Regions from separate parts of the Serratia sp. KH_031 genome, predicted to be linked through region 2. Evidence: predicted binding sites of a transcription regulator. Region 2 holds the regulator's gene; each other region holds the start of a gene.
What was found. Region 2 encodes LexA, which represses DNA repair genes until DNA is damaged. Its sites were predicted from a motif close to TNCTGTATGTACATACAGNA; they were not measured.
Positions count from the first base shown of each region.

Region 1: a site for LexA is predicted at 7,456-7,475, ahead of uvrB (excinuclease ABC subunit UvrB). Genes of this name have one in related genera too.
Region 3: a site for LexA is predicted at 6,851-6,870, ahead of AC3ISQ_RS09865 (metal-dependent hydrolase). Genes of this name have one in related genera too.

Region 1 is NZ_CM174496.1:3,358,724-3,368,801, reverse strand. It holds gene AC3ISQ_RS15290 (two-partner secretion domain-containing protein) at 1-1,657, shown strand, start outside; gene AC3ISQ_RS15285 (DUF6911 family protein) at 1,662-2,063, shown strand; partial or broken gene AC3ISQ_RS15280 (hemagglutinin repeat-containing protein) at 2,084-4,909, shown strand; gene AC3ISQ_RS15275 (hypothetical protein) at 4,906-5,346, shown strand; gene AC3ISQ_RS15270 (Ail/Lom family outer membrane beta-barrel protein) at 5,690-6,265, shown strand; gene AC3ISQ_RS15265 (DUF2569 domain-containing protein) at 6,416-6,826, shown strand; gene uvrB (excinuclease ABC subunit UvrB) at 7,557-9,569, shown strand; gene AC3ISQ_RS15255 (VF530 family protein) at 9,655-9,900, shown strand; gene yvcK (uridine diphosphate-N-acetylglucosamine-binding protein YvcK) at 9,897-10,078, opposite strand, start outside.
Region 2 is NZ_CM174496.1:4,372,761-4,382,838, reverse strand. It holds gene plsB (glycerol-3-phosphate 1-O-acyltransferase PlsB) at 1-1,672, opposite strand, end outside; gene AC3ISQ_RS19765 (diacylglycerol kinase) at 1,800-2,171, shown strand; gene lexA (transcriptional repressor LexA) at 2,295-2,903, shown strand; gene dinF (MATE family efflux transporter DinF) at 2,995-4,332, shown strand; gene zur (zinc uptake transcriptional repressor Zur) at 4,319-4,831, opposite strand; gene AC3ISQ_RS19745 (sugar O-acetyltransferase) at 5,075-5,647, shown strand; gene AC3ISQ_RS19740 (tetratricopeptide repeat protein) at 5,668-6,186, opposite strand; gene dusA (tRNA dihydrouridine(20/20a) synthase DusA) at 6,331-7,341, shown strand; gene pspG (envelope stress response protein PspG) at 7,502-7,720, shown strand; gene ppa (inorganic diphosphatase) at 8,072-8,602, opposite strand; gene AC3ISQ_RS19720 (beta-glucosidase) at 8,773-10,078, opposite strand, start outside.
Region 3 is NZ_CM174496.1:2,198,288-2,208,365, reverse strand. It holds gene AC3ISQ_RS09905 (transglycosylase SLT domain-containing protein) at 1-286, opposite strand, end outside; gene AC3ISQ_RS09900 (metal ABC transporter substrate-binding protein) at 629-1,561, shown strand; gene AC3ISQ_RS09895 (manganese/iron ABC transporter ATP-binding protein) at 1,558-2,445, shown strand; gene yfeC (iron/manganese ABC transporter permease subunit YfeC) at 2,445-3,308, shown strand; gene AC3ISQ_RS09885 (metal ABC transporter permease) at 3,308-4,168, shown strand; gene AC3ISQ_RS09880 (fructosamine kinase family protein) at 4,296-5,162, shown strand; gene AC3ISQ_RS09875 (YniB family protein) at 5,205-5,765, opposite strand; gene hxpB (hexitol phosphatase HxpB) at 5,940-6,605, shown strand; gene AC3ISQ_RS09865 (metal-dependent hydrolase) at 6,893-7,441, shown strand; gene AC3ISQ_RS09860 (L-cystine transporter) at 7,659-9,050, shown strand; gene kdgR (DNA-binding transcriptional regulator KdgR) at 9,116-9,907, opposite strand.

The sequences.
Region 1 (10,078 bases), 1.0 Mb from region 2:
GGAAGGGAATATCCGGGCGATAACGGCAGGCAAAGAGGAGCTGGCAAAGCGGAATCCACCAGTAAAAGAGCCGGGAGAAGGTGCCACGAAGAAAGAGTGGGAAGCCTATAACGCGACGTTAGCGGACACCTCTGCGTATAAGAAAGCACAAACCGAATGGGGTACGGGAGGTTCTATCCAGCAAGGGATGCAAGCGGCAACGGCGGCGATCCAGGGGTTAGCCGGTGGTAATATGGCACAAGCCATTAGTGGTGCCGCCGCACCGTACTTGGCGGAGCAAATCCACAAACTGGCACCGGATGAAGCAAGCCGAGCGATGGCACACGCGGTGGTCGGTGCAGTAACCTCTTATGCCAGCGGCAACAGTGCCGCCGCAGGTGCAGCGGGTGCGGTCAGCGGTGAGTTGATGGCGCAACTGGTGATGAACCAGTTGTATCCCGGTAAAAAAGTCAGTGAGCTGAGTGAAGACCAGAAACAGACGATTAGCGCGCTAGGCACTTTGGCGGCAGGATTGGCCGGCGGTCTTGCGGGTGATAGCAGTGCTGATGCGATTGCGGGGGCGCAGGCTGGGAAAAACTCGACCGAGAACAACTTCCTTAGCGCGAACAAGAACGATGCGCTGAATAAAGCTCTGGATGACCAAAAAGCCGGTAAAAATTTGCTGGAGGCCTCTCAGACGATTGTCAGGGAGACAAATGAAGACCGGAGCAATAATGTACTGGTGGACAAATACCTCAAAGGACAACTGACTGACGGTGAGAAACAACAACTTGCGGGATTACTTAATCAGTATGGTTATGAACTGCAATCGGTTTATGGTTACTCTGAGAAACAGGCAGGGGAAGCTATTCAGGCTCTGGTCAATGGTAAGGCGTTTGTAGCGACAGCCGCGGATGCGAGAGCATATAACGAAGCGTTGAGCTACTTAAAAGGTTATAGCGCCCAATCTGGGCAGGCAGCACTGGGAACGGATGCTTTGCTTATTTTACCGGGTGCTCCTGGAGCGATAATCCGTGGAGCGTTGGCGACAGGAGGGGCTTACCAGACAGGTATTGGCATTGGCCAGACAGTCGATGGTAAGTACGGAGAAGGTGCACTGAACATTGGCTTAGGAACAGCGGCTATCTTTGGCGGAGTTGCTGGACAAGGCGTTATAAAGAAAACTGAAACAGGTATTGTTTCCCCAAGTAAAGGTACTGGGTGGGCAGAGAGCTCTCAGTCGATTGATAAAAATGCACATTCTTCTATTCCGAAAGTTACTGCTGAATTGACAGATCCTCAGACCGGGAAAGTCTTTACGGATACCAATCAGGGGAACAGACCTGATTTCTTCTTAGGGGATGCCAGCAAGCCAACACTGATTAACGATGTTGTACAGGCAAAAGTAATTAATCAACCAGATAAAAACTTCCCAAATGGAAATATGGCTACGGCTCATGCTGAAGTCGGAACTATCCAACAAGCTTATGATCAAGGCATGACTGCAGGACGTAGCATGGAAATGAGCGTATCTGGCAAGCCTGTTTGTGGTTACTGTCTTAGTGATATAAAGAGCATGGCTGAAAAATCTGGTTTGAAATCGCTTACTATTTTTGAAGAGAAAAGCGGCGATACTTTGTATTGGGAGCAAGGGATGAAAAAATTCACTAGGAAATAAACTTATGAAAGATGAGTTCGAAGTCGATTTTTATCTCCATGCTAGAAACCCTTTTACGCGGGTTCGTAGTCCCGCATGGAGTGATGTAGAAGCATTTCTGACAAGATTGAAGGGAGATTCAGGTGGCGTAAGGCTCCGTATTTTACCTGAACCTGACATTGGACCAATGAATTTAGATGTGTCTACAGATAATGGTTTCTATCTTTTGACGTTACTAGAATGTTCAGAATCTGATTTAAATGTTCGTTCCTATTGGAATAAATCGACATCAGATAAGGATAACAAAATACAGATTTATGGGGATTATTGGCCTGAACGCCAGCTAACAAATGATTTTGATCTTGTCGTTAGGACATTTAAAGAGTTTTTTGATACTGGCAATGTATCAACGGATCTTTTGAATTAATAAACGAATCTTGTAGTTAGGGCAGTAGCGTGGCAGGCACACAAGATGTGACGCTGTTGGCCGGAAACGATGTGACCATTACTGGCGCGACCGAGCGCAACGACGAGACGCACCTTAAGCAGGAGAAGAAATCTGGGCTGTCGGGTACGGGGGGTATTGGGTTCAGCTACGGTACCGATGAGCTGAAAACCACGGATACCGCGGCAGCACTGACCAACAAAGGCAGCACGGTGGGCAGCGTGAACGGCAATGTCACTGTGGGTGCGGGGAATAATCTGGCTATTGTTGGCTCTGACCTGATTGCTGGAAAAGACATGGCGCTGTCGGGTAAGAACGTCAGCGTGACGGCAGCGGAGAACCAGAACAGCCAGACGCACAAGGTGGAGCAGAAGACCTCTGGCCTGACGCTGGCACTTTCCGGCACCGCAGGCAGTGCGCTGAACACGGCGGTGGAAACCACCAAGCAGGCGCGGGAGAGCGACGACAGCCGGTTGGCGGCATTGCAGGGGACTAAGGCGGCGCTGTCGGGCGTGCAGGCCACGCAGGCGATGCGCATGGACGGTGCAAAAGGCGGTGACCCAAGTAATGACAACACCGTGGGTGTCAGTCTGAGTTATGGCAGCCAGTCGTCCACTTCGACGCAGCACAACGAACAGCGTACCAGTGAAGGCAGCGGCCTGACGGCGGGTAACAACCTGAACATCACCGCGTTTGGTGATGGCAAGGCGAAGCAGGAAGGCGATATCCTGATTCAGGGTAGCCAGTTGCAGGCGGGTAAAGACGCCACCCTGAACGCTAACCGCGATATCAACCTGATATCGGGCGAGAATACTAGCCTGCTGGACGGCAAGAACGAAAGCAAAGGCGGCACGGTGGGCGTGGGCATTGGTGTTGGCTCGGGCGGTTGGGGGATAAGTGTTTCAGCCAGCGTCAACAAGGGCAAAGGCTCCGAGAGTGGCAATGGCACCACGCATACCGAAACCACGGTCAACGCCGGGAACAACGTCAATATTGTCAGCGGACGCGATACCAACCTGATAGGTGCGCAAGTCAGCGGCGAGACGGTGAAGGCGGATGTCGGGCGCAATCTGACACTGCAAAGCCAGCAAGACAGCGACAACTACGATTCGAAACAGCAGAACGCCAGCGCAGGTGGCAGCTTCACCTTTGGGTCGATGAGCGGTTCGGCGAGCGTGAATGTCAGCAAAGATAAGATGCACAGCAACTATGACAGCGTGCAGGAGCAGACGGGTATTTTTGCGGGTAAAGGAGGTTATGACATTCGCGTTGGGGAGCATACGCAGCTTGATGGTGCCGTCATTGGTTCAACGAGTGCTCCAGAGAATAATCGTCTGGATACAGGCACGCTGGGCTTTAGTGATATCGAGAACAAGGCCGATTACAAGGTTGAGCACCAGAGCGTGGGCATCAGCACCGGTGGCGCTATCGGCAGCCAGTTCGCGGGAAATATGGCGAATGGGCTGTTGGTGGGCGCGAACTCGGAAGGGCATGCGAGCTCGACAACGAAAGCGGCGGTATCCGACGGCACTATCACCATCCGCGACCAAGATAAACAGCAGCAGGACGTCAGCACGTTAAGCCGTGATGTTGAAAATGCCAATCCGGGACTGGATGTCATCTTCGACAAAGAGCGTGAACAGAAACGGTTACAGCAGGCGCAACTCATTGCTGAAATAGGCAATCAGGCGGCGGACATTGCCAGAACCGAAGGCCAGATACGGGCGACGACGGCGGGTAAAGAGGAGCTGGCGAAGCGGAACCCACCAGTAAAAGAGCCGGGAGAAGGTGCCACGAAGAAAGAGTGGGAAGCCTATAACGCGACGTTAGCGGACACCTCTGCGTATAAGAAAGCACAAACCGAATGGGGTACGGGAAGTTCTATCCAGCAAGGGATGCAGGCTGCCACTGCAGCAATACAGGGCTTAGCCAGTGGTGATATTAAAGCGGCGATAGCGGGAGCTTCAGCGCCTTATCTCGCGGAGGTTATCAAGCAGACGGCTCCGAATGAGGCGAGCCGTGTGATGGCTCATGCTGTTGTGCTGGCTGAAATGCAGGGTAATAACGGGCTGGCAGGCGCGGCGGGTGCGGCAACCGCCGCGGCAAGCACGAACGCGATTGCGAAAGCGATGTATGGCACCGATGACTTTAGCAAGATGACGGAAGAGCAGCGTCAAACGGTATCAGCGTTAACGACCTTGGCAAGTGGTCTGGCTGGCGGTTTAGCGGGCGGTGATAGTGGCAGTGCACTTGCTGGCGGTCAAGCAGGTAAAAATACGGCTGAAAACAATGATATGTTGATTCCAGTACCACCACGAGTTCAAGATGATGCTTCATTAGCATTCTGGATGGCTCAGCAAGGTGCGACTCCTGAGGAGGTCAATCAAGCTATTGCAGACTCCCACCTCGATCCATCCTTTGGTATTACATATAAAGTAAAACCCTATGTAAAAGGTGAAGTTGCTGTTGGAGCAGGTTATGGCGTTTATGTGGATGGAACGGCTGATCCTTCTCAATTATCCCTAAATAAAGGGGAAACACTTGCTGTTGGTGGCCGAGCTGCGGGGCAGATTGGTATTCAATTCGGTCCTTATTATCCAAATTTGATTGCGATGGAAAAAAATAACTCGTTAGATTTTGGATTTGGAATAATGGGAGTGGGATTGGCTTATGGTAAAGATGGTATTGGGTTATCTATTGGTGTCGGTCCTGCAATTGGTTGGAGTGGAGTGTCAAAAGATACTGCTGTAGGCAATGTCGATATAAATGGTTCATCAGGTAGTGAGTTTTATCATTACGATTTTAATGAAAAAGGTGAGAAGAAATGAATGTTCTTTATATTCATATTTTAAGCTTGGTGGTTTTCTTTATGTCTTTTTTGTTTTTTTGTAAAAAAACAGGGATTGCTTTCTCTTCGGCATCTTCTATGTCTATTTTTTTTGACTCTATATTTTTTGTTTTCGAAGGTGGTAAGGCCTCGTTAATTGGTAGGTTGGTTTTGCTTATTGTCATCCCATTATCGATTATTATTAGGGTGTTGTATGAAGGGGGGCGTGATTATTTTCTGGTTCTGACCTGTGGAGCATGGTTGCTACTTTTGTATTGTTATTATTATAAGGATAGTATTAAACCCAGCAAGATAAAGAGTTCTGCACTATTCAGTGAAGTGCTTTTTGCAAGAAGAAAGAGAGTACGGGGTGTATTCCTTTGGGGTGTTAGATTGCTATATGTAGCAGGTTTTTATTTGCATTTTTCTTTAATGTAATAATCTCCTTCTATCTTTGATCGGCTGGCTTTTTAAGGGGTAGGGCTGTGAGGTAATTGGCAAAGCAGCCCGCTCAGTGACAACTGTGTGACAGTAGCGGTGAATAGTCAGTAAGCGTTCCGCCAACTCACATGGTTTAAAATTTGGGGGAGAATCCAAGACTATGTTTTTCCACAATTTAAAATATCTGTGATTAGTTGTTTCGCTAATTTACTTTAAAACAGTATTTGGTATTATTTATAAATGTTTTCATATGGATTTGGTGATTGATTTTGGTTATATACATTCACTGTATCTATAACCTAAAGCAAATCTGTATCATTTACTATTAAGGACGATTCCAATGAAAAAATTAGCAATTACTAGCATTATTATTTCTACTCTGGGTCTCTGCTCTGCTGCAAATGCAGGGGAACATACGATCACCGCAGGTTATGCTCAGTCGAAGGTGCAGGATTTCAAAAATATCAATGGGGTAAACCTCAAGTATCGCTATGAATGGGATTCACCTATTAGTGTAATCACCTCGTTCACCTATATGAGTGGCGATAAAGATTATTCTTATCTTGCTGGGAGAGATATTATCGACAATAATGCTGAAGTAAAATATTACTCTTTGGCAGTGGGGCCTGCATACCGTATTAACCAATACATTAGCGTCTATGGGTTACTGGGTGTTAATTATAATAAAGTTGATTATAAATATAATTGGTTGAATTATGAGGCGGGTAGCTATCGGGATATGGGTGAAGTCAGTGGCAGTAACAATAACACTTCGTTAATGTATGGTGCTGGCGTTCAGATTAACCCAATTCAAAACTTGGCGATTGATGTCGGTTACGAAGGTTCAAATCTGGACGATGGCAGTCAGAGTCATTCGGTTAATGGGTTCAATATTAACTTCGGTTATCGCTTCTGATTTTAATGAATGCCTTATCTTCAGGTAAGGCATTTTAATTATTATGCCAATGGGATAGGGGGAGCAATAAATGCAATGTATCAACTGTGATGAAGAAGCTAAGAAATACTCGGATTACTGTGCGGCCTGTGAAAAAAGGAGTTTCGAAAAATTAGTGGATTTCTTTACCTTCCAGCGATAGGTGTTGTTGTATCCATTATCGTTTCCTTTTATCAAGCCTATGAAACATTAAAAGTCTGGGTGGGTTTGGACAATGAATTACGGTATTTTTCACCGTTGATTGCTTATGAGTTTATTGGTTGGATTTTATTGGCCTTTGTTGCAATTTATACCGCTGGTCAGTTTTTTGGTAAGAAGAAAAAAACACCTTCTGTATACATTGCTTTTCTTGTGCTCAGCTTGATTTTTTGTGTCAGTGATTTGGCGATTGCAAATGTCTATTTTGGTGTGAAACTTCAATACGAAAATTTGTCTTGGTTATTACGCAGTGTTATCAGTAGTTGCATATGGATACCTTATTTCCTGGTTTCAGAAAGGGTGAAACGAACTTTTATTAGATAAAATGTAGATGGGATGAGTGTTAACAATTGCTGGGTAAGAGCAGCATCAACTGGAACGAAAAACCAAACATCGTACGTCTAGTTTTGCACCATTTCAGTGCTATCAAGCCAAGTAATGGTGCAATTTTCCTTAGTTTTGCCGATAAGTGACGGTAGATATGGGACAAATGTGTTTTTACTCGTCTGATTTTTTAGTCTTAATCGTCATAACTACAGCGAAAAAAGTGTACAAAAATAACTATAAAAACTATTTCAGTGCCATTAAATGATAAAAAGTGCCCTTTCTGTAACTCCCGCCATTAGCGGGGCGATGAGACTTATCCACCATTCCTGTGGATAACCTTGTGCATTAGATTTAGAAAAGTGGTTTAAAGCGAGAAAGGGCGCGGGTTGTGTTCGCTTTGTCCGTATTGTCGTCTTTTTAATAATTATGTTTATTATCAATATGTTAATTAAAATCAAGACGCCGAAGTGTCTAACTGACAGCGACGTATCATTTTTAACCGTAGTGATGCCAATAAGTTAATTCGTGACAGATTTTGGGGATAAACCAGGTATTGACAATAAAAATGTCACCGCTCTGTAACCTAAGCGGTGCATTGCGGGTATTTTTGCTGCGTAAAAGCTTGATGCTGTTTTTATATCCAGTATTATAAGGGTTGGCGGAAATCGCCGAGGTTCTCCATAATTACAGGTCGCTTGAGCGCGCATTCCACAGGGTCGCTGAATTCATGAGTAAATTGTTCAAACTGCATTCCGAGTTCAAACCGGCAGGCGATCAGCCAGAGGCGATTCGTAAACTGGAGGAAGGGCTGGAAGATGGCTTGGCACACCAGACATTGCTTGGGGTAACGGGGTCTGGTAAGACGTTTACCATTGCTAACGTGATAGCTGATCTCAACCGACCGACCATGGTGATGGCGCCTAACAAAACGCTGGCGGCGCAGTTATACGGCGAGATGAAAGAGTTCTTCCCGGATAACGCGGTAGAGTATTTCGTCTCTTACTACGACTACTACCAACCCGAAGCCTACGTACCTAGCTCCGACACCTTCATCGAAAAAGACGCCTCGGTAAACGAACATATTGAACAGATGCGACTTTCCGCCACCAAAGCGTTGTTAGAGCGACGGGATGTGGTGGTAGTGGCCTCAGTTTCGGCGATCTACGGTCTGGGCGATCCTGATCTGTATCTGAAAATGATGTTGCATTTGACCAAGGGCATGATTATCGATCAGCGCTCGATCCTACGTCGTTTGGCTGAATTGCAATACACCCGCAATGATCAGGCGTTCCAACGCGCGACCTTCCGCGTGCGTGGCGAAGTGATCGACATCTTCCCGGCGGAATCCGACGAATTTGCACTACGCGTTGAGTTGTTTGATGAAGAAGTGGAGCGGCTGTCGTTGTTCGATCCGCTCACTGGTCAGATTGAACAGGTCGTTCAGCGTTTCACCATCTACCCGAAATCGCACTACGTCACGCCACGAGAGCGGATCATCCAGGCGATGGAGGATATTAAAGTTGAATTGGCCGATCGCCGTCAGGTGCTGCTGGCGAATAATAAACTATTGGAAGAGCAACGCCTGACGCAGCGTACCCAGTTTGATCTGGAGATGATGAACGAGTTGGGCTATTGCTCTGGTATTGAAAACTATTCACGTTTCCTGTCTGGGCGTGGCCCCGGCGAGCCGCCACCCACGTTGTTTGATTATCTGCCTGCCGATGGTTTATTAGTGGTCGACGAATCCCACGTCACCATCCCGCAAATTGGCGCGATGTTTAAAGGCGACCGCGCACGTAAAGAAACGCTGGTGGAATACGGTTTCCGCTTGCCTTCTGCACTGGATAACCGACCAATGCGTTTTGAAGAATTTGAAGCGCAGGCACCGCAAACCATCTACGTCTCCGCTACGCCGGGTAAATACGAACTGGAAAAATCCGGTGACGAAATTATCGATCAAGTGGTGCGTCCGACCGGCTTGTTAGATCCTATTGTCGAAGTTCGCCCGGTAGGGACACAGGTGGACGATCTCCTTTCAGAGATCCGCAAGCGTGCGGCGATCAACGAGCGTGTCTTGGTGACGACGTTAACCAAGCGTATGGCTGAAGACTTGACCGAATATCTGGAAGATCACGGTGAGCGTGTGCGTTATCTGCACTCGGACATCGACACCGTGGAACGGGTCGAAATTATTCGTGATTTGCGTCTGGGCGAGTTTGATGTGTTAGTGGGTATCAACCTGTTGCGTGAAGGTTTGGACATGCCTGAGGTGTCGCTGGTGGCGATCCTCGACGCCGATAAAGAAGGCTTCTTGCGTTCTGAACGTTCGTTAATCCAGACCATTGGCCGTGCGGCACGTAATTTGAGCGGCAAGGCGATTCTGTACGGTGATAGGATCACCGCTTCTATGGCCAAAGCGATTGATGAAACCGAGCGTCGTCGTGCTAAACAACAGGCGTTTAACGAAGAAAACGGCATTGTACCGCAGGGGCTGAACAAGAAAGTGGGTGATATTCTACAACTTGGGCAACCGAGTAACCGTGGCAAGGGCAGAGGGAAAGGCAAAGCAGCGGAAAGCGCCGCACAGTATCAGAACCTAACGCCGAAAGCGCTGGATCAAAAAATCCGCGAGTTGGAAGCACAAATGTACACTCATGCACAAAACTTGGAGTTCGAACAGGCTGCGGCAGTGCGCGACGAGATCCATCAATTACGCGCGCAGTTTATCGCGATTTCGTAATGGCGATGGCTAAAACCCTTGTCCTTGCCGTAAAAGCACATTAGGGTGTGCGCCAAATTATTGGGATGAATGAAGAGATTTTGATATGAATGCACACCAGTCTAAAGATCCGCTACACGGCATCACGCTAGAACAATTGCTGAATAAGTTAGTGGATCATTATGGTTGGGATGGACTGGCCGATCGCGTGCATATCAACTGTTTCAGCAGTGATCCGAGTATTAAATCCAGCCTGAAATTCCTGCGCCGCACGCCGTGGGCACGTACGCAGGTAGAAGAATTGTATATTGATATGGTCAGTAATAACCCATGGCATCAGGGTAAGGATTAACTCCGAGCCGCCAGTTCAACTAAGGCTTGATCCAATGCCTGGCGCAGTAGTTGACGATCGTGACGATAAGGAATATCGCTAGCCTCCAGCGTTTGCTGGATCACGACCCGATCTTTCACCTCGGATGTATCAACCGTTGGGCTGACGATCACCGCGTCGATCATTCTGCGACCGATCT
Region 2 (10,078 bases):
CGTTGCGCATCAGCTGCAAGTAACAATCCAACTGCTCAACTAATTGCTCACGGGTCAGTGAACGCTGACGTGAAGCGAGTAATGCGGTCGAACACAGGTTCATGGCGTTGGCTGCTGCCGCGTTGTTAATGCGCACCATGATCTTGGCGGCCAGATCGTTCACCGTTGGCGTCAGCCAGCTTGGGCGTTGGGCTTCGATCGGATCGATAGAATCGCGCCATTGCGGTACGTGCTGGTTGAGATAGGTGGTTAACGGCAGTGGATCACCGAAGTTGACATATCCCTGACCGAGATTGCGCAATTTGCGCAGGCCGCGCAGCATTTGCAGCAGGCTCTCTTTCTCTTTGGTCGCACCGCGCAGTTCGTTGGCGTAAGTACCCACTTCCATCACATGCTCGTAACCGATGTAGATCGGCACCAGCGTGATTGGACGGTTACCCCCACGCAACATCGCTTGAATGGTCATCGACAGCGTGCCGGTTTTTGGCTCCAGCAGGCGTCCGGTACGGGAACGCCCCCCTTCGACAAAATACTCAACCGAATAACCGCGGGTGAACAACTCGCCGAGGTATTCACGGAACACTGTGGAATACAGTTTGTTGCCTTTAAAGGTACGGCGGATGAAGAACGCGCCCAAGCGACGGAAAATCGGACCGGCAGGCCAGAAGTTCAGGTTGATACCCGCAGCGATATGCGGCGGCACCAGCCCTTGGTGATAGAGCACATAAGACAGCAGCAGGTAGTCCATATGGCTGCGATGGCAGGGCACATAGACAATCTCATGGCCATCTTGCGCCAACTGACGCACGCGTTCGGCGTTGGTGACGTTGATACCCTGATATAAACGGTTCCAAGTCCAACTCAATACGCGATCGGACAGTCGCACGGTTTCATAAGAGAAATCGGCAGCAATCTCTTCCATCAACGCAATGGCGTTTTGCTGGGCTTTCTCATGAGAAATCTTTTTGCTACGCGCTTCGTCTTCCACCGCTTTTTCGATCGCTTTGGAAGCCAACAGCTTATTGAACAGCTCCTGACGTGCTGGCAGGCTTGGGCCAACGGCGGCCAGACGCTGACGCGAGAAGTGCATCCGCGCCACGCGCGCCAATTTCTGTGCGATGATTTTATCGGTGCCGTGTTCAGTCGCCATACGGCGCAGGGAAACGGTACTCGAGAAACGAACAAAACTGTCGCGTCCCAGCCACAATACGGCGAAGAATTTCTGTACCCCGTTCAGCAGACGTAAATGAGGTGTACCTTGACCTTCACGACCCGGAGAGCGGCCAAACATCACCGAAACCGGCAACATCTGAATATCCAGCTCCGGATTATTCCGGTGCAGATCCAGATAATCATGGAATAGTTTTACCGACTCTTCTTTCGGCGTGTAGTAACGGAACACGCGTGGGCCATCGTGAATAAACACGTAGCTTGGCAGCACGGTACCGTCGATCTCCAGCGGGTTTAACGGATCGGGGAGATCCTGCGCCAAACACTGGGCACGCATGGTCAGTAAGTCCGCCTTGGAATTGTATGGCAAAACATACAAAATCGGGCGTGAAGGATCGAGCTCCAGTTCCGCGATCGGGTCTGAAGGAATAACTTTGCTTCTTACCAACAGTTTTAGCGGTAAGTTCAATAACTTATAGTATATTTTACGCCAACCTGACATAACGACATGTAGCCTCTTGTTAGCAATGCGCCGCAAGCATACCAGAAACTGATGTGCAGATCTGTGGTGTTAAAAAAGCAAGAACCGTTAAAATTATGGCTCATCTCAAGAAAAGAGAATATTTAAGATGGCAAAGCAGCAAGCAACTGGCCTGACTCGGATTATCAAAGCGGCGGGTTACTCTTATCAAGGGCTCATCGCAGCGTGGAAGAATGAGGCTGCGTTTCGCCAAGAGTTGGTGATGACCGTGATGGCGATCATCATCGCGATTTGGCTAGATATCGGCGTGATAGAGCGCATTTTACTGATTGGTTCGGTGGTGTTGATCATGATTGTCGAGATACTCAATAGTGCGATCGAAGCGTTAGTTGATCGCGTGGGGACTGAGTATCACGAGCTTTCTGGCCGAGCAAAAGACATGGGGTCGGCGGCGGTTTCGCTGGCGATTATTCTCGCTTTGTTCGTTTGGGTTTCTGTTCTGTGGCAGCACTTGTTTTGAGCCAGATAGAACAATGTTGCGAGACATCTCGCTAATCACTGATTTTAATTCATTCTTAGGTTCCCAATCCTTATCTACCTGTATATACTCACAGCAAGACTGTATAAACAAACAGGGGGCGGAATGAAAGCACTAACTACCAGACAGCAAGAGGTCTATGACCTGATTCGCGATCATATTTCACAGACGGGTATGCCACCAACGCGTGCCGAGATCGCAATGCGTCTGGGGTTCCGCTCACCCAATGCGGCGGAAGAACACCTGAAAGCCTTGGCGCGTAAAGGGGTGATTGAGATTGTCTCTGGCGCTTCACGCGGCATTCGTCTGTTGATGGAAGAGGAAGAAGGGCTGCCATTGGTTGGGCGTGTCGCGGCGGGTGAACCGCTGCTGGCACAACAACATATTGAAGGGCACTACAAAGTTGATCCTTCACTGTTTAAACCGAACGCTGATTTCCTGCTGCGAGTGAATGGTATGTCGATGCGCGACATCGGTATTCTCGACGGCGATCTGCTGGCGGTGCATAAGACGCAAGACGTGCGTAACGGCCAAGTCGTTGTGGCGCGTATTGATGATGAAGTGACGGTCAAGCGTCTGAAAAAACACGGCAATGTGGTTGAGTTACTGCCAGAGAATAGCGAGTTTGAGCCGATCGTGGTCGATCTTCGCCAGCAAAGCTTCAATATTGAAGGTTTGGCGGTGGGTGTGATTCGCAACGGTGACTGGATCTAAACTGCACAACCCCTGCTTTTAATCGCCCCTTGTCTGGGGCGATGTCTTTTCTGTATGAACTCATCGTATTACCACGGGAACATTTTTGATGATGCGCCTATTTTCCCCCTTCTTCAGCGATACCGATAAAGCCCTATGGCGGCTAGCACTACCGATGATTTTCTCCAATATCACCGTGCCGCTACTCGGCTTGGTGGATACGGCGGTGATTGGTCATCTGGATAGCCCGGTTTATCTCGGTGGCGTAGCGATAGGGGCAATGGCGACCAGCTTCCTGTTTATGTTGTTGCTGTTTTTACGTATGAGCACCACTGGGTTGACGGCGCAGGCGCTTGGGGCACAAAACCCACAAGCATTGGCTCGTGCCTTTATGCAGCCGATGTTGCTCGCTGTATTGGCGGGGCTCGCCATTGTTCTGTTGCGTCATCCGCTGATTAATCTGGCATTGCATATTGTTGGTGGTGATGCCGATGTTTTGGCGCAGGCAAGGTTATTCCTAGAAATCCGCTGGCTCAGTGCGCCAGCGGCATTAGCCAATATGGTGCTGCTGGGTTGGTTGCTCGGCGTGCAGTATGTGCGAGCCCCAGTGATTTTACTGATTGTCGGTAACTTGCTGAATATCGTGCTAGATATTTGGCTGGTGATGGGGCTGGGCTGGAATGTGCAGGGTGCTGCGACGGCAACGGCGGTCTCGGAATACGCGACGCTACTGTTGGGCTTATGGTTGGCTTGGCGCGTGATGAACATGCGCGGGATTACATGGGCGATGCTACGGCATGCGTGGCGTGGAAACTTACGGCGTTTGCTGGCGCTGAATCGCGACATCATGCTGCGTTCACTGCTGCTACAACTGTGTTTCGCTTCGCTAACCATTCTTGGCGCACGTTTGGGCGGCGAGATTGTGGCAGTCAATGCAGTGCTGATGAATCTGCTGACATTTACTGCCTATGCCTTGGATGGTTTTGCCTATGCGGTAGAAGCACATTCCGGCCATGCCTATGGTGCGCGGGACGATCGCCAATTACATCGAGTATGGCGCGCTGCCTGTCGTCAGGCGGGCGTAGTGGCGTTGGGATTTGCTGTGGTTTATACCGTTGCAGGGCAACATATTATCGCGGCACTGACCTCGTTACCGGAGTTACGCGTCTTGGCGGAGCACTACCTGCCGTGGCAGATAGTTTTACCGTTGGTGGGTGTATGGTGTTATCTGTTGGACGGAATGTTTATCGGTGCGACTAAAGGCGCTGAAATGCGCAACAGTATGGCAGTTGCTGCGGCGGGATATGGCTTAACATTGTTGGTTCTGCCCATATTGGGCAATCACGCACTCTGGTTAGCACTGGCGGTTTTCTTAGCGTTGCGTGGTTTGGCGTTGGGTTGGATCTGGCACCGCCATAACGTGTGCGGTACCTGGTTTACTTCTTCTTAATGACAATGCTGTGATCGTGCTCGCCACAGTCGTGCTTGCTATCACAGGCCTCGACCTTCACACATACGGAGCATAAACCGTGAGCTTCAACAACGCTGTGGCGCAGGACGAATCCTGACTCTTGCGCCAGCGTTTTCAAGGTATCCTCAACTCCTGCGGTAGTGCGTTCAGTCACTTGGCCGCAGCGATCGCAAATAAACAGCGCCGAAGTATGCATTGGTTGTTCAAAGTGGTGGCAAAGCACGTAGCTGTTAGCTGACTCAACGCGATGAATAAAGCCTTGTTCCAGCAAGAAATCCAATGCGCGGTAGACCGTTGGCGGCTTAGCTTGTGGTTCGGCAACGCGTAACAGATCCAACAGATCATAAGCGCTGATCGCACCGGGTTGCTCTGTCATCAAGCGCAATACTTCCTGCCGTTGTGGCGTCAGTCGCACGTTGCGTTGCAGGCAGATTTTTTCTGCCTGAGCGAGCAGCTTTTCCTGATTGCTTGAGGTCATGGCAATATTCCCAGTGCGTAAAAAGCTGATTTTAACATGTTTCGTGGCAATCGCCGATAGTCACGCTATTTTCCCGGCCAATGACGCATAAAAGGGTAAGTTGCCAATAAAAATGCGGAAGAGATCACAACTTCTATTTACCCAAGACAAGCAGATCAACTTTACCCTATTTTGAGTTAGGTAATGCTGCGAGCCCGCGCTATAACGCGCAGCGAAGATGTCCCGATTTCTTGGAGCGACCCAATGACTGAAAGAGATAAATTATTACGTGGTGAAGTGTACAACAGCCGCGATCCAGAGCTAATTGGTCTTTATCACCGTGCCAGAGCACTCACCAAGCAGCTTGGTGCGCTGGATTCACATCAAACCGATGAGAAAGCGCGTTTGCTGCGTGAGTTGTTCGCTGGTTGGGGCGACGAAAGCTGGATCGAAACGCCTTTCTGGTGTGACTATGGGCAGCATATTACCATCGGTAGAAATTGCTTTATCAACGTCAATGCGGTGTTTCTCGACTGCAATACCATCACCATCGGTGACAACACGCTGATCGGCCCCAATGTACAAATCTACACGCCAAGCCATCCGTTAAAAGCCAGCGAGCGTTTTACTGGCAACCCTGATTTCCCATTCTATACCTCGGCGCAGCCGGTGGTGATTGGCAGTAACGTGTGGATTGGCGGCAATGTGGTGATCTTGCCCGGCGTCACCATTGGTGATGACACCACTATCGGTGCAGGCAGTGTGGTGACCAGCGATATTCCCGCCAATGTGCTGGCGTTAGGACAGCCGTGTAAGGTGATCCGCAAGCTGGAATAATGTGCCAACTTGCGGTGTTTTTAAGACTCAGGATGACTCTCGATAGCGGCGGCCAAGTCGCGGTATTCTTCACAGTCGGTACCGCAAAGGGTTTTAATCACCGCAAGTTGTTCTTTGGCTAACTCTGGTTGGCCTTTGATCATATAAGCTTCCCCCAAATACTCTCGAACTTTCAGGTAGTTTGGATCGAGCTTCACTGATTGTAAGTAATAGCCGATGCCTTCGTCGGTGTGACCAAGCTTACGCGTCGCGTAGCCACGATAGTTGAGTGCGACGGCAGTATTGGGATCTTTCAGCGTGTTCAATACGTCGAGGGCTTCCTGATAACGACCACTTTTCGCCAGTGCGTAGGCGTACTCAGTACGATCGCTATCGCTGACTTTACTGCCTTTTTCCACCACACAGGTTTTGGTTTTACTGTCGTAAATCTGTCCTTTGGGGCAGGTTGGAGTGGTGGGTCCATCGGTGCTACCACCACCACCGGCAGCATAGGCGAAGCCGGAAAGCAGTAATGTGCAGACAAGAATGAGACGTTTCATAGCGGTTTTCTCGTGGGAATAACCTAGTAATTATTCGTCGCCTTTTTGTTTTTCGCCAATGTTGTCGATTGTCGTTATAATAGCCGTTTGCGGCCAACCGCCGCCCGTTGAATTTTCGATAGATCAGGTAGCCAGTAATCCAGCATGACGACAGCCAACAACTCTCCTAAATACGCCGCCAATCGTTTCTCCATCGCCCCTATGCTCGATTGGACCGATCGTCATTGCCGTTATTTCCATCGCTTGTTGACCAAGGAAACGCTGCTGTACACCGAGATGGTGACAACCGGTGCGATTATCCACGGTAAAGGTGACTATCTGGCGTATAGCGAAGAAGAGCATCCGGTGGCGTTGCAACTGGGTGGCAGCGATCCTGTGGCGTTGGCGCACTGCGCTAAATTGGCGGAACAACGTGGTTATGATGAGATTAACCTCAACGTAGGTTGCCCGTCCGATCGCGTGCAAAACGGTATGTTTGGCGCTTGTTTGATGGGACAGGCCGCACTGGTGGCTGATTGTATCAAAGCCATGCGCGATGTGGTTTCAATTCCGGTGACGGTGAAAACCCGTATCGGTATTGACGATCAGGATAGCTACGAGTTCCTGTGTGATTTTGTCGAAACCGTTGCTGGGCGTGGTGAATGCGATATGTTCACCATCCACGCACGTAAAGCTTGGCTTTCAGGTCTTAGCCCGAAAGAGAACCGTGAGGTTCCACCACTGGATTATCCGCGTGTTTATCAATTGAAACGTGACTTCCCCGCGTTGACCATTGCGATCAATGGCGGTGTGAAAACGTTAGAAGAAGCGCAACAGCATCTACAGCATTTGGATGGTGTAATGATGGGGCGCGAAGCCTATCAAAACCCTGGCATTTTGGCGCAGGTAGATACTCAATTGTTTGGTGCGCAGACCGAAGTGATGGATAGCGTGGCGGCGATCGAAGAGCTCTATCCGTATATCGAACGTGAACTGTCGAACGGTACTTATTTGGGGCACATCACCCGTCATATTCTTGGACTGTTCCAAGGTGTTCCGGGCGCGCGCCAGTGGCGTCGTCACCTGAGCGAGAATGCGCATAAGCCGGGAGCGGGTGTGCAAGTGGTGGAAGATGCGTTGAATCTAGTGCGCCAACCGCGTACTGAAATGGTGTAATTGACTACTCTCTCAGCTAAAAGTTGGTTTTTTTGACTAAGTGCATTGAGTGGTTCAATGCACGAATTAATAAATATCAATCAGTTATGATTCCCATCACCTTGGCACGCTTCTTGTAATACTCCCGTAGATACCTTGTTTTAGGCGGGAGTAACCCATCATGTTAGAAATCTTCTTCTTTATTGGCTTTGTGGTAATGCTGATGGTGACTGGTGTGTCGCTGTTGGGAGTGATTGCAGCTTTATTCGCAGCTGCGGCGTTTATGCTGCTTGGTGGGGTATTTGCCATGATGATTAAGCTGTTGCCATGGCTGATTTTAGCGGTGGTCTGCGTGTGGATTTACCGCGCGATGCAGAAGCCACAAATACGGCGCTATTGATTTTTTGTCGATTAATCAGTCAGTAAGTGTAAAAGCATATCAATGATATGACTGCGAATGCGGCAGAGATCACAGCTTGGCATTTTAAATATCGTAAGCGTTTTGTTTATCAGGCCGAGCTTGATAGGATGCTCGGCGAAACAGTTTCATCATCACCAGAGATAACCTAATAATAGTGTTGCTTAAGCAACCCCCATCTCTGGCGGATTAGCTCTACCCCTACAAAAAAAGCAGTAGCAGAGTGGTTCCCTAGTGGAGTAAAACGGCCGGTCAGTTAAGTCACTGACCGGCCGTTTTATTATTCCGCATTACTCAAATCGGCGGTGTTTCTGTTTCAAACGACGCTAACTCTTACTTCTTCTTAGCGCGTTCGAAGGATTCGATGATTTCTTTTTTAGCCGCGGCAGCGTCTTCCCAACCATCTACTTTTACCCACTTGCCTTTTTCCAAATCTTTGTAGTGCTCAAAGAAATGAGTGATCTGGGCTTTCAGCAGGTCTGGCAGGTCGTTTACATCTTTGATGTGTTCGTACTCTTTGCTCAGTTTGCTGTGCGGTACTGCAACCAGTTTCGCATCTTCACCCGCTTCGTCGGTCATCTTCAGAACACCAACCGGACGGCAACGGATCACAGAACCTGGTTGCAGTGGGTATGGAGTTGGGACCAACACGTCTACCGGATCGCCATCCAGAGACAGGGTGTGGTTGATGTAACCGTAGTTGCACGGATAGAACATCGCGGTAGACATGAAACGGTCAACGAACAGTGCGCCGGTGTCTTTGTCGATTTCGTATTTGATTGGGTCGGCGTTAGCCGGGATTTCGATAACTACGTAGATGTCTTCTGGCAGGTCTTTGCCAGCGGGGACGTTAAGCAAGCTCATGTCGGTTTCCTTTAATCAAACCAGAAATGGAGTGGCGGCTATTATAACGGACTCTGTTGCGATTTCCTGCCATTTTCATCACCCGTTGCTCGCTGTTCCCTGAAGCGGTTGATTTCCAGATTAATCACCGACGTGGCTCCGGTTAAGGAACCACGTGTGGGTGCTGAGTTCTAGTATTGCGTTTCAAAAGAGGCTTCGGTAATGCCATTCGGCAACGCGAGAGCACCGGGAGTAGTATTACTGACCACTATCTTACTATCGACTGTGAAGCTTATGGGTTCAACCCCAGAGACGTCTGAAGACGTTGTGATGTAGGCTTTGTAGACACCCGGTTCAATGATCCACTGATTATTATTAGCGTCGAAACTGGCTAACCATTGGGATGGAACTTTGAATGTGAGTTTTTCTGAACTTCCGGCAGAGAGCATTTGTGTTTTTGCGAAGGCTTTGAGTTCAATTGCTGGTTTTACTAACTCACCGTGGGGAGCCGCAATATAAACTTGGCCAATCTCTTTGCCTGCAACGTTGCCATTGTTAACGACGGTAGTGGCAAAACTTAAGATCCCGCCGTTCTTGTTGAGTTCGTTAGAGGAAAGTACCGAGTTTTTTAAATCGAACGTGGTGTAAGACAATCCATAACCAAAAGGATAACTGACTTCTTTGTTAAACGTGGTGTAGTAGCGGTATCCCACATAAATCCCTTCATTGTAGTAATTGGTGTCTACCATCCCATCGCCATCGGTATCTACACCTGGGAAACCGACAGATGAGGGCACATCGGTATAATTGATTGGGAAAGATTGCGCCAGTTTTCCACTAGGGTTAACCACCCCTGAGAGGATCTCGGCAATGGCGTTCCCGGCTTCTTGCCCCGGCATGTAAGCCAGTAAGATGGCATCAACTTTATCTTTCCATGAGTGCGTTTCTATAACGCTACCAATATTGAGAACGACAATGACTTTTTTGTCTAATTCATGAAAAGCTGCTGAAACATTATCGATCAGCGCAACTTCTATTTCAGATAATAAAAAGTCACCGGCTTCATTTTTATGATCCTCTCCTTGCTGTGAGTTTCTTCCTAAACTGATTACCGCGACATCATTTTGGGCTGCGTACTCTTTAATTTCAGCGAGAGAGATATCAGGCTCAGGGCAACTGACGATGCTGGAAATACCACCAAAATCACTGATAGTCTTGTTGTTTGCAAAAAATGACTGGTAGGTATTCTTTAAATTGGCATCAACGGTGAATTTATTTGCCAACCCATCGATAATATTAACGATATAGGCTGTGTTAACATCTCCACTTCCCGCCCCCCCTTTTAGCGTATTAACCTGAGTGATACCAAAAGAGGCTATTTTGCTGGTGTTTTCTAAAGGTAAAGTTGAGCCACTATTTTTCAGCAGAATCATCCCTTCTGTCGCTGCTTGTTTAGACAATAAAGCATGGGCTGCCAAATCTGGGGCATTACTGGGT
Region 3 (10,078 bases), 2.2 Mb from region 2:
TTAACCCCACCGCGTTTGAGGTGCTCACGACATTCGGATTAAAGCCAGATTCCACCTGAATAATCGCCTTAATCAGCTTTTCATCTACACCATAGTTGTTAGCTGCCTGTCGAATATAATCGTTATAAGCAACGGGTGTCCCAGTACGGTTGACAGGTAATGGTTTCGGGGGTTGTAACCAACCGCCACTTGATGCCCCATTGTTAATATTGCTCGTCGTCTTTGGTTCATCAGCACACCCTGCCAGAACCATAATCGCCATCAGGCAACCAATTTTTGTTTTCACAGAATCCCTCATCCTTCTTTATGAGTTGCGTAGCATAGTCAACTTGTCAGGACACCTGCATCACTTTTTACTTATTACTGGCTATCCATATATCAAGTGATGATTTATCCGTCAATCCGCGACCCGTTGTTTTATATGATCCACCTCATCTCCGCTGTAGGAAAAGGCTGGAATAACGCAGCTATTGCATAAAATCGTTACAGTTCTGGGCATAAATGCTATAACTCACAGAGTGGTATTAATTTGTTAACAGAGAAACAACATGCCACCGGCTTTGGTGACACTTGACTTTGCTTCAATTGATATTGATAATCATTTTCATTTGAATCAGGAGATGTCGCCATGTTAATGAAACTTCAAGTGTTTCCCCCTTCCCAGTCCCTATTCTCCTTGATACGCCCCATTGCTCTACTCTGTTTGCTAGCCGTTGGACATAACGCCTTGGCTGAAGAGGGAAAAAAGCTGCGTGTGGTGACCACCTTTACCATCATTCAAGATATTGCGCAGAACGTAGCGGGTGATGCGGCAATCGTGGAGTCGATCACCAAGCCGGGAGCAGAGATCCACGATTATCAGCCCACGCCGCGCGATATCGTCAAAGCGCAACATGCCGATTTAATTTTGTGGAATGGTATGAATCTGGAACGTTGGTTCCAACGTTTCTTTGAAAATATCAAACAGGTGCCCGCTGCCGTTGTGACCGAAGGCATTACTCCACTGCCAATCCACGAAGGTCCTTATAACGGCAACCCGAATCCCCACGCTTGGATGTCCTCCAGCAATGCCTTGGTATACATCGAAAATATTCGCAAAGCCTTGGTAGAACATGACCCCGCCCACACAGAAATTTATAACCGCAACGCTAAAGCCTACGCAGAAAAAATCACTGCGCTTGATGCCCCATTACGCGAGCGGTTAGCCAAAATACCTGCAGCCCAGCGTTGGTTAGTCACCAGTGAAGGGGCGTTCAGCTATTTAGCGAAAGACTACCAACTGAAAGAGGTTTATTTGTGGCCGATTAATGCCGATGAACAAGGTTCACCGCAGCAAGTTCGCCGCGTGATCGATACCGTTCGAGCCAACAAAATCCCGGTGGTATTCAGTGAAAGCACCATTTCCGATAAGCCTGCTAAACAGGTCGCGAAAGAAACCGGCGCAAAATACGGTGGTGTACTGTATGTCGACTCACTGTCTACACAAGATGGCCCGGTGCCAACCTATATCGATCTGCTGAATGTTACCGTGCAAACCATCGCTAAAGGATTCGATCAATGAGTACAGAGGCTTTTATCCGCCCTGAATTGAGCGTGGATGACGTCACTGTCACCTACAATAACGGTCATACCGCGATTTACGATGCCAGTTTTACTCTCGATGGGGGTTCAATCTGTGCATTGGTCGGCATCAACGGCAGCGGTAAGTCCACGTTATTCAAAAGCATTATGGGCTTGGTTCGCCCTACTCACGGTCAAGTTCTGTTAAGCGGAAAACCGGTGAATCAGGCACTGAAGAAAAACCTGATCGCCTATGTGCCGCAAACCGAAGATGTTGATTGGAATTTCCCGGTATTAGTCGAAGACGTCGTGATGATGGGACGCTACGGCAAAATGAATTTTTTGCGCATCCCATCGAAAGAAGATCGTCTGCGAGTCGACAAAGCCTTGGAGCGCGTCGGTTTAAGCGAATTGCGCCATCGCCAGATTGGTGAGCTTTCTGGTGGACAGAAAAAACGCGTGTTCTTGGCGCGAGCGCTGGCGCAACAAGGCACTGTGTTATTACTGGATGAACCTTTTACCGGTGTCGATGTAAAAACCGAAAACGCCATTATCGATTTGCTCCGGGCGCTGCGTGATGAAGGCCATCTGATATTAGTTTCCACCCACAACTTAGGTAGTGTGCCGGAGTTTTGCGATCGCGTAATCCTGATTAACCGCACCGTGCTCGCCGCAGGGCCAACCGAAACCACCTTTACTCAGCATAATCTGGAAAAGGCTTTTGGCGGCGTCTTGCGACATATCAACTTGTCGGGATCAGACTTACACGACGATAACGATCCGCGCACCGTCACCGTATTGACCGACGACGAACGCCCCGCGGTATTCTATGGTCACACCAAGAGTGATCCGCCAGCACAGAGCCAGCCGAAGGAGAAATCTTGATGTTGGAACTGTTGCTACAACCGTTTAATTACAACTATATGGTCAAGGCAATTTGGGTGAGTGCCATCGTCGGCGCGGCCTGTGCGTTTCTTTCCGCCTATTTGATGCTGAAAGGTTGGTCGCTAATGGGGGATGCGTTATCGCATTCGGTAGTGCCCGGCGTGGCAGGTGCCTATGCGCTCGGGCTACCTTACGCTGCGGGTGCGTTTTTCACTGGGATGTTAGCAGCGCTGGCGATGACGCTGGTACGCCATGTGACTCGGCTGCGCGAAGATGCCATTATCGGTTTTATTTTCTCCACCTTTTTTGCCGTCGGTTTGCTAATTATTTCGCTCAACCCGACCTCGGTAAATGTGCAGTCGATCATTTTCGGTAATATCCTCGGTATCGCCGATGAAGACGTGTTGCAGGTGGAAATCATTATCGGCGTTTCTCTGCTGATATTGTGTCTGGTATGGAAAGATCTATTAGCGGTGTTTTTCGACGAAAGCCACGCGCTATCCATTGGTCTATCGCCACTGAAATTAAAGATTCTCTTTTTTACCCTGCTTAGCGCCTGCACCGTGGCGGCACTGCAAACCGTCGGCGCCATTCTCGTGATTGCGATGGTAATTACACCGGGAGCGACGGCTTATCTGCTAACCGACCGCTTTGGTCGTCTACTGATCATCGCTATCGTCATCGGCGCACTCACCAGTGGTATCGGCGCTTACCTAAGTTTCTTCCTCGACGGCGCGACCGGCGGTGTGATTGTGACGCTGCAAACGCTGGTATTCCTATTGGCGTTTGTGTTCGCTCCCAAGCACGGCTTGTTGGCGGCTAAACGACGTATCGCACGTGGCGAACCAACGGGAGGCCGATAATGGAAACACTTTATCAATTAATTAGCGAACCTTTCGCCTATCCGTTTATGCAGCGGGCGATTATGGCCGCCATCATCACTGGTGTTGTCTGCGCGGTGCTATCTTGTTATTTGGTGTTGAAAGGTTGGTCGCTGATGGGTGATGCTATCTCCCACGCGGTATTGCCCGGCATCGTACTGGCGTTTGTCACCGGTATCCCGCTGGCTATTGGCGCTTTCCTTTCAGGCATTTTTTGCGCAGTCGCGACTGGTTATTTGAAAGAAAACAGTCGGGTGAAAGAAGATACCGTGATGGGCATTGTGTTTTCCGGCATGTTTGCCTTTGGATTGGTGCTATTTGCTCGTATTGATACCGACCAGCATCTCAGCCATATCCTGTTCGGTAATATGCTGGGGATCACCGATGCGGAATTAAAGCAGACGCTGCTAATCGCCGGTATTACTCTGCTGATTGTATTGTTTAAGCGTAAAGATTTTATGCTGTATTGTTTTGATCCCAACCACGCGCGGGTGATCGGTTTGCCGGTAAAACTGCTGCACTACGGATTACTGTGTTTACTGGCAATGACTATCGTCGCCTCATTGCAGGCGGTGGGCGTGATTCTGGTGATCGCCATGTTGATCGCCCCCGGCATTATCGCCTTCATGCTTTGCCGCAGTTTTGATCGCATGCTACTGATAGCCACCCTCGTTTCGGTCTTCTCTTGCGTGGTAGGTACGCTGATTAGCTTCCATATCGATGGCGCGACCGGCCCTTGCATCGTCATCGTACAGGCCATTCTGTTTGTCTTTGCCTTGTTTTACAGCCACTTCAAACCGTTACAGCGTCACGATAACAACCTATTAAGCAACAAATCCTGAGCTATCACCGCTGGAAACCCGGCGGTGATATTTCCCCAATCAAATTCTGCCGCTATTCGTTAGTATTTAAATTAATCAATAGCGTATATACTTTGACCAGATGTGCAATGCATAGGGAGAAGTGATCATGTGGCAAGCCGTTAGTCGTTTGTTAAGTGAACATCTTGGCAGCGCAGAAATCAACGAAAGGACTGAACTACCCGGTGGGGAAATCCACTCAGCGTGGCGCGTGGGTTATGGCGATCATCAGGTATTTGTGAAATGCGCCCCTCGTGAGGAATTGCCGATTTTTACCTGTGAAGCCGAACAACTCGGGCTACTCGCACGTAGTAAAACCGTGCGCGTACCTGAGGTTTACGGCATTGGTAGCGATCGTGACTACAGTTTCCTACTGTTGGAGTTCCAAGAATTAAAACCATTGGATGCTCACAGCGCCCACCGTCTTGGGCAACAACTGGCTCATCTACATCAATGGAGTGAACAACCGCAGTTTGGCCTCGATTTCGATAACGATCTGGCGACTATCCCCCAACCCAATGCTTGGCAGCGTCGCTGGCCTGAGTTTTTTGCTGAAAAGCGCATCGGTTGGCAACTACAATTAGCCAAAGAAAAAGGCATGAGCTTTGGCAATATTGAAGAAATTGTCGATATCGTTTATTTGCGTTTACACCATCACCAAACCCAACCCTCGTTATTACACGGCAATCTTTGGCCAATTAACTGCGCCAACACAGTAGATGGACCATTTTTATTTGATCCAGCCTGTTATTGGGGCGATCGGGAATGTGATTTAGCCATGTTGCCGTTGTACCCCGAGTTACCGCCGCAAATTTACGATGGTTATCAGAGCGTTTGGCCATTACCTATAGGGTTTATTGAGCGCCAGCCTCTGTACCAACTTTATTACCTGCTCAACCGCTTTAACTTGTTTGGTGGTCAGCACCTCGCCGCGGCGCAAAAAGCCATCGATACACTGCGGTATTCCGTGAAGTAAATCATGACCTGGGCGCGCAGGCGCCCTTCTTTGTTTATTGGCTCAAGCCATACCAGCCAATTGTCCCAACAATTTCAGTACAAAGTAAGCCACCACCGCAATAACCACCGGCAAGATATACAGCGGGAAGTATTGTAGGAAAATAGTGTGATGCGGCAATGTGATTCGCTCTTCTAATTGCATTCGAGTATGCCCATCACCGCCTTTGGCTTGCTCCAAAATCATCTGGTCTTCCAACCCTTCGCGGATAAACTTCACTTGCCGTGACATACGCGCCCCAGAAGCCTGTAACGCCAAACCCACGAAGATCAGAATATAGATAATGATAAACATCAGGTTGCTGCCACTGAATAGGCTTTTATCTACGTCCGGTACCGGCGAGTTGTACCAGAATAGATTAAGAAATGGCGTGTTAAAGCGCGTCATATCTACCATGACATGCACAAAATCCATCATTACTGCATTGATTCCTTTAGTTTTCTCACTGTGTTGGTACAGGAATCCTAGTAATGAGATCAGCGTAGAGAGCAACGCCGGGATGAACAGCACCCATCCCAAAATACGCTTAATGATGGCGATGCGCCCAGCCTGTTGATATGTCATGTCTTCCCCTTGTTTGTGACATCCACAATATGTCGCTAAGTTTACCTGCTGTTAGCAATTTCCGCCCACCGTTTTTCGGTCTACATTCAGCCTCAAAAGCCATCGAGCACTTTTTCAAACAATGGTGATAAAGTATTGGGTACATTCACCGGAGCCGAAAGGAGTTAACCGTTAATGGCTTATTTGCAACCGATTGAAAGCGCTATTTTTGATATGGATGGTCTGCTGATCGATTCTGAACCCCTGTGGTTACAGGCAGAACTGGATATTTTCGGCTCTCTGGGATTGGATTTGTCCGATCGCCACAACCTGCCAGATACCCTCGGCTTGCGTATCGATCAGGTCGTGAGAATGTGGTATCAGGCGATGCCGTGGCAAGATGTGACGCAAGAAGAAGTTGCAGATCGTATTATTGAACGCGCGATTCAATTGGTGGATGAACAGCGCCCACTGCTGCCAGGCGTGCAACAGGCACTTGAACTGTGCCGCAGTCTGAATTTAAATATCGGTTTGGCTTCTGCCTCACCGCTACGTATGCAGCAGCGTGTGCTGGAAATGTTTGGGCTGACGGACTATTTCGACCAACTGGTTTCTGCCGAATATCTTCCGCATAGCAAACCTCACCCAGAAGTCTACCTGATTGCCGCCGAACGTTTAGGAAGTGACCCACTACGCTGCATCACGTTAGAGGACTCTTTTAACGGCATGATCGCCACCAAGGCCGCTCGAATGCGTTCTATCGTCATTCCAGCAGCAGAATACCGCCAAGATGCTCGCTGGGCGCTGGCCGATATCAAGTTGGACTCGCTTGAACAGCTCACCGCCCACCATCTGGCATAGTTTTTAGATAAAACCTAACTAATATCAAAACATCATTTCATTTTTATTGAGTTTGGTTTTTATCCCTTTTATGATCTAAAAAACGCCGAGTCATCGATAAATGCTGTCACTGCCACGCAGCATTTATCGTCACTCGGCGTTTTGCTTATTATCTTGTACTAAAAACACTCAACCCATTGTAAAGCCGGGTAAAATAAACAATTAGTTACAGGGTAACATCTTTCACACATCGTAAGTTTACCCTATACTGGATAAATTAACAGTTTATCAGTCGGAATCGCAACACCATGACCGCGGAAGGACACCTTATTTTTTCTGTCGCTTGCGCGATCTTCGCCAAGAAAGCCGAAGTTACACCGGAACTCGCCAACGGCGACTGGTGGCACATCATCCCTGCGGCTTTATTAACCTCATTATTACCCGATATTGACCATCCTAAATCCGTATTGGGGCAACGCCTGCGTTGGGCTGCTATCCCCATCGCACGCGCTTTTGGTCATCGTGGTTTCACCCATAGCCTACTGGCCATCGCGGGTGGCATGGTGTTATTCCAACTGGATGTTCCGCGCAGTTGGCCCATTCCGCCCGACGTATTACACGCCATGATCATCGGTTATTTCAGTCACTTATTGGCTGATATGCTCACTCCGGCGGGAGTCCCTTTATTATGGCCTTGTCGCTGGCGTTTCTGCCTGCCGCTATTAAACTCACAAAAAGGGAATCAATTAGAGCGCGTTCTATGCCTCGGTTTGGTGGCTTTTGCGGTTTATTGGCAAGGCGGTTTTACCTTCCCGGTGCAGTCATATTTTGAGCAAATAAAAAACATTCGACTGTGATCACAGAGTAACAACGCAAAAATATTCGACACAGATCACACAAGCTAGGCCATTTAATAACCAAGTCGGTGATTAAATCACCATTTTTGCACAATAAGTTATATAGAATTCTTTTTGGATATAAATAGCCCACTCTGCAAACTGCTAATATGACCGCCATTGCCACAAACAATATGTGTGCAGAGTTTTTATAATAAAAAATATCGGAGACATCGGGATGAATCTACCACTCGTCATTAACCTCTTGGTTTTTGTCGCGCTCTTACTGTTGCTGGCGCAAACCCGCCACAAACAATGGAGTCTGGCAAAGAAAGTATTAGTCGGTTTGGTCATGGGCGTAGTTTTTGGCCTAGCACTGCACGCCGTTTACGGTTCAGGCAGCCCAATACTGAAAGAATCCATTAGCTGGTTCAACATTGTCGGTAACGGTTATGTGCAACTGCTGCAAATGATCGTCATGCCATTGGTTTTCGTCTCTATTTTGAGCGCGGTAGCCAAACTGCATAACGCTTCTTCTTTAGGTAAAATCAGCTTCCTAAGCATCGGCACATTGCTGTTCACCACGCTGATTGCGGCGCTGGTCGGTGTCTTGGTCACCAACCTGTTCGGTCTGACCGCAGAAGGTCTGGTACAAGGTACACAAGAAACCGCGCGTTTAGCGGCAATCCAGAGCAACTATGCCGGTAAAGTGGCCGATCTGAGCGTACCACAACTGATCCTGTCCTTTATCCCGAAAAACCCGTTTGCTGATTTGACCGGTGCTAACCCGACGTCGATCATCAGCGTGGTTATTTTCGCTGCTTTCTTGGGTGTAGCTTCGCTACAACTGTTGAAAGACGACCAAGAGAAAGGTCAACGCGTCCTGAGCGCCATCGATGCCCTACAATCTTGGGTGATGAAGCTGGTACGTCTGGTGATGAAGCTCACCCCATATGGCGTATTGGCGCTGATGACCAAAGTGGTTGCCGGTTCTAACCTGCACGACATCATTAAACTCGGCGGTTTCGTGGTGGCTTCTTACCTCGGTCTGGCGATTATGTTCGGTGTCCATGCTTTGATCTTGTCGCTCACTGGCGTGAATCCCGTTAAATTCTTCCGTAAAGCCTGGCCGGTGTTGAGCTTCGCCTTCACCAGCCGCTCTAGCGCCGCCAGTATTCCGATGAACGTAGAAACCCAAACCCGTCGCTTGGGCATCCCGGAATCTATCGCTAGCTTCTCGGCTTCGTTCGGTGCCACCATTGGCCAGAACGGTTGTGCGGGTCTGTACCCTGCCATGTTGGCGGTAATGGTGGCTCCAACCGTCGGTATCAACCCACTGGACCCACTGTGGATCGCGACTTTGGTCGGCATCGTGACCGTAAGCTCTGCCGGTGTTGCTGGTGTGGGCGGCGGCGCGACCTTCGCTGCACTGATTGTGCTACCAGCCATGGGGCTGCCAGTGACGCTGGTTGCTCTATTGATTTCAGTTGAACCGTTGATCGATATGGGTCGTACCGCGCTGAACGTCAGCGGTTCAATGACCGCAGGTACTGTGACCAGCCAATTGATGAAACAGACCGACAAATCCATCATGGATAATGAAGACGAAGTCGAGCTGGCTCACCGCTAATTCGCTTTCAATATAAAACGGGCGCGACAGTTCAAACTGCCGCGCCCGTTTTTTATTTACGCTATTCAAAATGGATACTGATGATATCCCTGCTGCTGGGAAATAATCCGTGCCGCAGTATGTAATTGTTTTACGTAGTCTGTTTTTGCGGCTTCTGAGAAACGCAGCGTTGGGAAGGAAATACTCAACCCGGCGATCACCACACCAAAACGGTCAAACACCGGCACAGCGATACAACGCAGCCCCTGTTCCTGTTCTTCAATATCTTCGCCAAAGCCTTGCTGACGCACTTTATCCAGTTCCGGTAACAATTCAGCGGTGCTGACGAGCGTCGTCGGCGTGCTGCGAACAAATTCGACCTGCGACAGAATCGCCGTGATCTCGCTCATTTCACGCCACGCTAATAACACTTTGCCAATCGCGGTGCTGTATAACGGATTACGGCGGCCAATGCGCGAATACATTTGCAGGTTATATAGGGCATCAATTTTATGGATATAGACGATACTGTCTTCGTCCAGTGCACCCAAATGGATAGTTTCACGCGTTAGTTTCGACAGTTCACGCATCTGGACGTCAGCGCTGCGGATTAAATCGACGTTTTGCAACGACTTAGATCCCAATTCAAACAACTTCAAGGTAAGTGAATATTTCTCCGTTTCCCCTTCCTGCGCCACGTAGCCCAGCGATTTCATGGTCTGCAAAAAACGATAAACGGTGCTTTTCGACATCATCACCCGTTGGGAAAGCTCGGTGATGCCAATTTCGCGCTCATCTCCCAACGCTTGCAGGATCCCAAACACTTTCATCACCGATGAAACAGAATCTGGTTGCTTATCAAGATCGGTACTCGCCATGACAATTCTTCTGTTTTAATAAATTTGAACACGAGTTTCAGTATAAGTGGAACGCCAATGATGATGCAATCAAGGGAATAAACCGCGCACAACGGCTTATCAGCGTTTACAATAATGCTGAAAACTGAGGTGCAATCGCCGGCTAATATCATTAGCATGGTAATATTCACA